DNA from 3 places in the Salmonella sp. GDC200615 genome. Region 3 is predicted to be linked to each of the others. Evidence: predicted binding sites of a transcription regulator. Region 3 holds the regulator's gene; each other region holds the start of a gene.
What was found. Region 3 encodes PurR, which represses purine synthesis genes. Its sites were predicted from a motif close to CANGCAAACGTTTGCNTG; they were not measured.
Positions count from the first base shown of each region.

Region 1: the regulator PurR is predicted to act here: its motif matches at 1,261-1,278, upstream of pyrD (quinone-dependent dihydroorotate dehydrogenase).
Region 2: the regulator PurR is predicted to act here: its motif matches at 1,676-1,693, upstream of guaB (IMP dehydrogenase).

Region 1 is NZ_CP192247.1:2,873,558-2,876,826, forward strand. It holds gene pyrD (quinone-dependent dihydroorotate dehydrogenase) at 166-1,176, opposite strand; gene pepN (aminopeptidase N) at 1,384-3,269, opposite strand, start outside.
Region 2 is NZ_CP192247.1:1,287,756-1,291,024, reverse strand. It holds gene guaA (glutamine-hydrolyzing GMP synthase) at 1-88, opposite strand, end outside; gene guaB (IMP dehydrogenase) at 158-1,624, opposite strand; gene xseA (exodeoxyribonuclease VII large subunit) at 1,785-3,134, shown strand.
Region 3 is NZ_CP192247.1:2,149,140-2,152,408, reverse strand. It holds gene ACQ29O_RS10270 (C40 family peptidase) at 1-501, shown strand, start outside; gene sodB (superoxide dismutase [Fe]) at 628-1,209, shown strand; gene ACQ29O_RS10260 (YnhF family membrane protein) at 1,292-1,381, opposite strand; gene purR (HTH-type transcriptional repressor PurR) at 1,677-2,702, shown strand; gene punR (DNA-binding transcriptional activator PunR) at 2,699-3,269, opposite strand, start outside.

The DNA.
Region 1 (3,269 bases), 720 kb from region 3:
TACCTCTCTCCCGCTTTTAAGCAACTCGTAACAGCATTGTCCTTTTGCCGCTTCGTTTATTACCCCAATAATAAAAGCCTAAAATGTCTAAATAAGCAACAGTGGAGAAATATAAAACAACCAGCGCCGGAAATAAAGCCCTGGTTGTCTGATAAAGGCTAAAGTTTAGATGTGCGTTACGATTTCTTTAATCAATGGCGGGCCTTTAAAAATAAAGCCGGAATAAATTTGTACCAGCGTAGCTCCTGCCGCTATCTTCTCGCGCGCGGCGATAACTGAGTCAATGCCGCCGACGCCGATAATAGGCAATTGTCCCTTTAACTCCTGGGATAAACGGCGAATAATTTCTGTGCTTTTTAATTGTAATGGCCGGCCACTTAATCCCCCCGTTTGCTGGCAATTTTTCATTCCTTGTACCAGAGAACGATCGAGGGTGGTATTTGTCGCAATCACCCCATCAATATTATGACGAAGCAGGCTATCGGCAACCTGGATCAATTCTTCTTCACAAAGATCCGGCGCGATCTTTACTGCCACCGGCACATATTTATGGTGGATCGCCTGAAGATCGTTTTGCTTATTTTTAATGGCAGTTAACAGATCGTCCAGCGCATCGCCATACTGGAGCGTACGTAGCCCTGGCGTATTCGGCGAAGAAATATTAATGGCGATATAACCCGCATAAGCATAGACTTTTTCCATACAAATCAGGTAGTCATCTTTGCCATTTTCGACAGGCGTATCTTTATTTTTACCGATGTTAATTCCCAGAATACCATCAAAATGGGCTTTTTTAACATTCTCGACCAGGTTATCGACGCCCAGATTATTAAAGCCCATCCGATTGATCAGACCTTCAGCATCCACCAGACGAAAAAGACGCGGCTTATCGTTACCCGGCTGTGGGCGCGGCGTCACGGTGCCGATTTCCAGGGAGCCAAACCCCATCGCGCCTAACGCGTCGATGCACTCCCCGTCTTTATCCAGACCGGCAGCCAGCCCCAGTGGATTTTTAAAGGTAAGTCCCATGCAGGTAACCGGCTTTGTCGGTACTTTCTGGCGCACCAGCGCTTCCAGCGGCGTACCTGTAATGCGGCGTAATTGTTGAAATGTAAATTCATGAGCGCGCTCTGGATCGAGCTGGAAAAGGGCTTTACGAACGAAGGGATAGTACATGAACTCTCCTGGATTCCCGGTGTGCAAACCGGGGGCGTATTATGGGCGATAACAAGGCAAAAGGGAATTGACCTACGGCAATAAATAGCAATCGTTTTCCTTCATTCTCACTTCACGTTTCGCCAGCGAGCGTCATCGTCCGGCAAAAAAATGCCCGGCAGCGCTAACGCTTACCGGGCATGTCTTACCTCTTTATAACGGATACTGTCAGGCTAACGCTTTAGTTATCTTCTCGTACAGATCGCCGGAAAGATTCTCCAGTCCTTTTAACTGCTCCAGCGCCGCACGCATTTTCTCCTGACGCTTTTCATCGTAACGTTTCAGACGAATCAGCGGTTCAATGAGGCGAGATGCTACCTGCGGGTTACGGCTATTCAGATCGGTCAGCATCTCGACCAGGAACTGGTATCCGCTACCGTCTTGCGCATGGAACGCCGCCGGGTTGCTGCCAGCAAACGCGCCAATTAATGAACGGACGCGGTTCGGGTTGCTCATACTGAAAGAACGGTGTTTGAGCAGGCCGCGTACGGTTTCCAGTACATTTTCCGCCGGGCTTGTGGATTGCAGGATAAACCATTTATCCATCACCAGGCCGTCCTGATGCCACTTATCGTCATACTCCTGCATCAGCGTATCGCGGCACGGCAACTGCGCCGCCACCGCAGCAGACAGGGCCGCCAGCGCATCGGTCATATTATTGGCGTCGCGATACTGTTTGCTGACCAGCGTATTAGCCAGCTCCGTCTCGCCGAACGCCAGGAAGCGCAGGCAAGCATTGCGCAGCGTGCGCTTACCGATATCGCCGTGATCAACACGATACTCATCCAGATGATTGGCGTTATAGATAGCCAGGAACTCATCCGCCAGTTCTGCCGCCAGCGTACGCGTTAGCGCTTCACGAACTTGCGCAATGGCGATCGGGTCAATGACCTCAAACAGCTCCGCAATTTCATTGGCCGAAGGCAGCGTTAAAATTTCTGCGGCCAACGCCGGATCGATTTTCTCATCCAACAGTACTGCACGGAACGCATCAGCGACATGCACCGGAAGCGATAGCGGTTGCCCCTGCTGATGACGCGCCACATTCAGTTTAATGTATGTGGCCAGCAGGCTTTGCGCCGCATCCCAACGGGAGAAATCATTGCGCGCATGGCGCATCAGGAACGTCAACTGCTGATCGCTCCATTTATATTCCAGTTTCACCGGCGCTGAAAACTCGCACAGCAAGGCCGGAACAGGCTGGAAGTAAACATTATCGAAGGTAAATGTCTGCTCCGCCTGCGTGACGTTCAGCACGGCGTTGACCGGGTGACCGCCTTTTTGCAACGGAATGACGTTGCCTTCGTTATCGTACAGTTCGATGGCGAATGGAATATGCAGCGGCTGCTTCTCCGCCTGATCCGCCGTCGCCGGAGTGCGCTGGCTGATGGTCAACGTGTACTGCTCGGTTTCCGGATTATAATCATCTTTTACCGTTACAATCGGCGTGCCGGACTGACTGTACCAGCGGCGGAAATGGGACAAATCGACATTAGAAGCATCTTCCATCGCCTGTACGAAGTCATCACACGTCGCGGCGCTGCCGTCATGGCGCTCAAAATAAAGCTGCATCCCCTTCTGGAAATTTTCCTCACCCAGCAACGTGTGGATCATGCGAATGACTTCCGCGCCCTTTTCATAAACGGTGAGGGTGTAGAAGTTATTCATTTCGATTACTTTATCCGGGCGGATAGGATGCGCCATCGGGCTGGCGTCTTCCGCGAATTGTAAACCGCGCATGGTACGCACGTTACTGATGCGGTTCACCGCGCGTGACCCCAAATCAGAGCTAAACTCCTGATCGCGGAACACGGTTAGCCCCTCTTTAAGGCTCAACTGGAACCAGTCGCGGCAGGTGACGCGGTTGCCGGTCCAGTTGTGGAAATACTCATGGCCTATCACGCGCTCAATATCGAGATAATCTTTATCCGTCGCGGTATCGGTTCGCGCCAGCACGTATTTGGAGTTAAAGATATTGAGACCTTTATTCTCCATCGCGCCCATATTAAAGAAATCCACCGCGACAATCATATAGATGTCGAGGTCATATTCGA
Region 2 (3,269 bases), 860 kb from region 3:
GCTCACGCACGCGGCGCGCAACCAGTTGAGTGTACTGAGAACCGAAGTCCAGAATGAGGATGCGATGCTTATGAATGTTTTCCGTCATTGACGCTTATTCCGAGGCAAGTGAAACAGATTAAATAAATCGCCCGACGCGAAGGTCGGGCGAAGAAAATCAGGAGCCCAGACGGTAGTTCGGGGACTCTTTGGTGATGGTCACGTCGTGAACGTGGCTTTCCTGGATACCCGCACCGCTGATACGCACAAACTCCGCTTTAGTACGCAGTTCGTCGATGGTAGCACAACCGGTCAGCCCCATACAGGAGCGCAGGCAGCCCATCTGCTGGTGAATGATCTCTTTCAGGCGACCTTTATAGGCTACGCGGCCTTCGATACCTTCCGGCACCAGTTTGTCGGCGGCGTTGTCGCTCTGGAAGTAACGGTCGGAGGAACCTTTGGACATCGCGCCCAGAGAACCCATACCGCGATAAGATTTGTAAGAACGGCCCTGGTAGAGTTCGATTTCGCCCGGGGATTCTTCGGTACCGGCCAGCATAGAACCCACCATTACCGCGCTCGCGCCTGCGGCGATGGCTTTGGCGATGTCGCCGGAGAAACGGATACCGCCGTCAGCGATAACCGGAATCCCGGTGCCTTCCAGCGCTTCCACCGCGTCAGAAACAGCGGTGATCTGCGGAACGCCCACACCAGTCACGATACGAGTCGTACAGATGGAACCCGGGCCGATACCCACTTTCACCGCGCTGCAACCGGCTTCCGCCAGTGCGCGAGCGCCTGCGCCCGTCGCAACGTTGCCGCCGATGATTTGCAGGTCAGGATATTTAGCACGCGTCTCACGGATACGTTGCAACACGCCTTCAGAGTGACCGTGAGAGGAGTCGATCAGCAGTACGTCAACGCCTGCCGCCACCAGCGCGTCAACGCGCTCTTCGTTGCCCGCGCCTGCGCCGACCGCCGCGCCGACACGTAAACGGCCCTGCTCATCTTTACAGGAGTTTGGTTTACGTTCCGCTTTCTGGAAATCTTTTACGGTAATCATGCCAAGCAGATGGAAGTTATCATCAACGACCAGCGCTTTTTCTACGCGTTTTTCGTGCATTTTTGCCAGCACGACTTCACGGGCTTCGCCTTCACGAACGGTCACCAGACGCTCTTTCGGTGTCATGTAGACACTCACCGGCTGGTTCAGGTCAGTCACAAAACGCACGTCACGACCGGTGATGATACCCACCAGCTCGTTATCTTCAGTCACCACCGGATAGCCCGCAAAACCGTTACGCTCGGTCAGGGCTTTCACTTCATGCAACGTGGTGGTTGGCAGGACGGTCTGCGGGTCGGTCACTACGCCGGACTCGTGTTTCTTCACGCGGCGAACTTCTTCCGCCTGGCGCTCAATAGACATGTTTTTGTGGATAAAACCAATGCCGCCTTCCTGGGCCAGGGCAATTGCCAGGCGCGCTTCCGTCACGGTGTCCATCGCCGCAGAAAGCATAGGAATATTCAGACGAATAGTTTTCGTCAACTGCGTGCTGAGATCGGCAGTATTCGGCAAAACGGTGGAGTGAGCGGGAACAAGGAGGACGTCGTCAAACGTCAGAGCTTCTTTAGCGATACGTAGCATGGGCAATATCTCACCTGGGAGGTTAATAAATATTGCCGCGGCATTATACAGAACGTAATCGGTTGCATCTACATTTTTTTGCAAATAGTGCTTGCGATCCCCCGTGAGCAGGTTACTATCGATTGAATAACCTGCTGATTTAGAATTTGATCCCGCTCACATGTTATCCTCTCAAACTTCCTCAATTTTTACCGTAAGCCGCCTTAACCAGACGGTTCGTCTGCTGTTAGAACAGGAGATGGGACAGGTATGGATCAGCGGCGAGATTTCTAATTTCACGCAGCCTGCGTCGGGCCACTGGTACTTTACGCTCAAAGACGATACCGCTCAGGTGCGCTGTGCGATGTTCCGTAACAGCAATCGCCGGGTGACGTTCCGCCCGCAGCACGGGCAGCAGGTGCTGGTACGCGCCAACATTACGCTGTACGAGCCGCGCGGCGATTATCAAATCATCGCCGAAAGTATGCAGCCCGCGGGCGAAGGCTTGTTGCAGCAGAAATATGAGCAGCTAAAAGCCAAACTGCAGGCCGAAGGCTTGTTCGATCAGCAGCATAAACAGCCGTTGCCCTCCCCGGCCCACTGCGTTGGGGTGATCACTTCGAAAACCGGCGCGGCGCTGCACGATATTCTCCACGTGCTAAAGCGTCGTGACCCATCCCTGCCCGTTATTATCTATCCAACCGCAGTCCAGGGCGACGACGCGCCGGGGCAGATCGTTCGTGCTATCGAACTGGCGAACGCGCGCGGCGAATGTGATGTACTGATCGTCGGACGCGGCGGCGGTTCGCTGGAAGATTTGTGGAGTTTTAACGACGAACGCGTGGCGCGGGCGATTTTTGCCAGCCGCATTCCGGTGGTCAGCGCCGTCGGTCACGAAACGGACGTCACGATAGCTGATTTTGTCGCCGACCTGCGCGCGCCTACGCCATCAGCAGCGGCAGAAATTGTCAGCCGTAACCAGCAGGAGTTGTTGCGTCAGATCCAGTCCGCCCAGCAGCGTCTGGGCATGGCGATGGACTACTACCTCGCCAATCGCAGCCGCCGTTTCACGCAGATTTTTCACCGTCTGCAACAGCAACATCCGCAACTGCGTCTGGCCCGTCAGCAAACCGCGCTGGAACGTCTACGCCAACGGATGGGATTTGCGCTTGAGGCCAGGATTAAGCAGGCCAATCAACGCCAACAGCGCGTAAGTCAACGCCTGAGCCAGCAAAATCCGCAGCCGCTCATTCACCGCGCGCAGTCGCGCATCCAACAGCTGGAATATCGTCTGACGGAGAATATCCGCTCACGGTTAAGCGAACAGCGCGAGCGTTTTGGCAACGCGGTCACGCATCTGGAAGCGGTCAGCCCGTTAGCCACGCTGGCGCGCGGCTATACGGTTTCGACGACAACGGACGGCAAGGTGCTGAAAAAGATCAAACAGGTCAAAGCAGGCGATATCATGACCACGAGACTGGAGGACGGCTGGCTTGAAAGTGAAGTCAAATCCGTCACGCCGGGCACGTAATCCAACACTCCCCCACCCTTTGCAGCGCGATGTTGGGTTTCGACTTCGCCTCAGCCAACCTACGCGCCACGTCGGATAAGGTGTAGCCATAATCTGACGATCAACCGGTTTGTCATTCGCCTCAAAACCGGGCAG
Region 3 (3,269 bases):
GAAAAATGCACGACGCGTAAAGGCCGTAAGCCGCACTGCGTGAAGGGGAAAGGAACATTGACGGTCTCTATTGCCGATGCGCATCGTGCAAAAGTACAAAAAGCGACGAAAACCGCGATGTCCAAACTCATGAACCAGATTGGTAAACCGTATCATTGGGGAGGCGCGTCGCCGCGTACCGGTTTTGATTGCAGCGGTCTGGTTTATTATGCCTATAAAGATTTAGTGAAGATCCGTATCCCCCGAACGGCGAATGAGATGTATCACCTGCGTGACGCGGCGCCCATTGAGCGTAGCGAGTTGAAAAACGGCGATCTGGTGTTCTTCCGTACGCAGGGGCGCGGCACCGCCGATCACGTTGGCGTCTATGTCGGCAACGGTAAGTTTATCCAGTCTCCGCGCAGCGGTCAGGAAATTAAGATCACCTCACTGAACGAAGAATACTGGCAACGTCATTATGTCGGCGCCCGCCGGGTGATGACGCCTAAAACAATTCGCTAATATTTTATCCTGTCGTTTAACGACAGGATAACTTCTTCTTTTGCGCCACCGCTCAATTTGCTACCCTATCCTTACGCGCACCAGGGGTATTGTGCGTGCGCAATATTAATAATAAGGAGAGAAGCAATGTCGTTCGAATTACCTGCATTACCGTATGCCAAAGATGCTCTGGCGCCGCATATTTCTGCTGAGACGCTGGAATATCACTATGGCAAACATCATCAGACTTACGTGACCAATCTTAACAATTTGATCAAAGGCACGGCGTTTGAAGGCAAATCGCTGGAAGAGATCGTGCGCACTTCCGAAGGCGGCATCTTTAATAACGCCGCTCAGGTGTGGAACCACACCTTCTACTGGAACTGCCTGGCGCCAAACGCTGGCGGCGAACCGACCGGGAAACTGGCTGATGCTATCGCGGCATCTTTTGGCAGCTTCGCGGAATTTAAAGCGCAGTTCACCGATGCCGCTATCAAAAACTTTGGTTCCGGATGGACATGGCTGGTAAAAAGCGCTGATGGCAAACTGGCTATCGTTTCTACCTCAAATGCCGGTACGCCGCTGACTACGGATGCAACGCCGTTGCTGACGGTTGATGTGTGGGAACACGCGTATTACATCGACTACCGCAACGCCCGTCCAAACTATCTGGAGCATTTCTGGGCGCTGGTTAACTGGGAATTTGTTGCGAAAAATCTCGCCGCATAAGTCTGAGTACGCAGAAGGTACGCCTTCTGCGTTTTAGAGAGGGATAGAATAGAGGAGACGCCCACCCTCAGAAGAGAGGAAATCAGTGCAGAGCGGCCGTTAATCCACCTGCGACAATCACGCCCAGAACAATCAGCGTAGTAATCAACGAAAATTTCAGGTCGGTACTCATCAAGTTTTCTCCTTTTTATTCCCACACAAAAAGTGATATAGCGCATTTTTGCACATTCCCGCACAAAAATCTCTCATGTTTTATATTGATAACTGTTTTTAACGCTTCCCCTTTTCCTCAAGATCAGACAAAATTCCAGGCTTACTGAATTAGCGTAACGGCCATTGACCCCTTCCTGACGTTCCGTGTCGTTTTTCCGGCGTGCCGCAACCCTGATGTTGCGATTAGGGTGTGTGTAGGCAAACGTTTACCTGGCGTTTCTCAGGAGCTTAGCGAGGGTCTGGAGTGAAATGTAATGGCAACAATTAAAGATGTAGCGAAACGAGCAAACGTTTCCACTACAACTGTATCACACGTAATCAACAAAACGCGTTTTGTCGCTGAAGAAACGCGTAACGCGGTCTGGGCGGCAATTAAAGAGCTGCACTACTCTCCCAGCGCCGTCGCGCGTAGCCTGAAGGTTAACCATACCAAGTCGATAGGCTTACTGGCGACCAGCAGCGAAGCGGCCTATTTTGCCGAAATTATCGAGGCGGTTGAAAAAAACTGTTTCCAGAAAGGCTATACGCTGATTTTAGGCAACGCCTGGAATAACCTGGAAAAACAGCGCGCCTACCTGTCCATGATGGCGCAAAAGCGCGTGGATGGCCTGCTGGTGATGTGTTCTGAGTATCCAGAACCTCTGCTTTCCATGCTGGAAGAGTATCGCCATATTCCGATGGTGGTGATGGACTGGGGTGAAGCGAAGGCCGATTTTACCGACACGGTGATTGATAACGCCTTTGCAGGCGGCTATATGGCGGGTCGTTATCTGGTTGAGCGCGGCCACCGGGATATCGGCGTTATTCCCGGCCCGCTGGAGCGCAACACCGGCGCGGGCCGGCTGGCAGGCTTTATGAAAGCCATGGAGGAGGCGCTGATCAACGTGCCGGACAACTGGATTGTTCAGGGCGACTTCGAGCCGGAATCCGGTTACCACGCGATGCAGCAAATTTTATCGCAGTCACATCGCCCTACCGCCGTTTTCTGCGGCGGCGATATTATGGCGATGGGCGCGCTTTGCGCGGCTGACGAAATGGGGCTTCGCGTACCGCAGGACGTTTCGGTGATCGGTTATGACAATGTGCGTAACGCCCGTTACTTTACCCCGGCGCTGACGACGATTCACCAGCCCAAAGACTCTTTAGGCGAAACCGCATTTAATATGCTATTGGATCGCATCGTCAATAAGCGCGAAGAGTCACAGTCTATTGAAGTTCATCCACGCCTGGTTGAGCGTCGCTCGGTCGCTGACGGCCCGTTCCGCGACTATCGGCGTTAATCCCCGCTGTCGGGAGCCTCTTCTGGCTCCCGCAGCCACTCCCGATTCAACGTTTCGCTATCGCCCAAATAGTCCAGCAGCCATGCCAGCGCGGGCGAGGCTTCGTTTTGCTGCCACGTCACGCAACAGGCCGCATCGGGAAACGGATTCTCTAACGTCAGCGCCACCCATTTTCCGCTGTCTATCCACTGTCGGGCAAAATGCGTCGGCACCATTCCCACGCATAGTCCTGCCGACAGGCAGGTTGCCGATGACTCCCAGTCCGGTACGACGACCCTTTTTTGGTTATCCAGCAGCCAGGTAATCCGTTTCGGTAAGGTTCGCGAAGTGTCTTCCCTGACCAGCGACGGCCAGTTGCGCAGGGTATCATCGCTTAACGGCCCAGGCATCGACGCCAGCGGGTGATCGCTTGCCACTACGCAGCTCCAGCTCAGGGTCCCCATATCCCGAAAAGCGTAACGCCCCCCTACCGGAATCGCCTGCGTCGCCCCAATCGCCAGTTCGACACGCCCGTCGGAGAGCGCGTCCCAGACGCCGTTAAACACCTCCTGAAAAACCAGCAGTTCC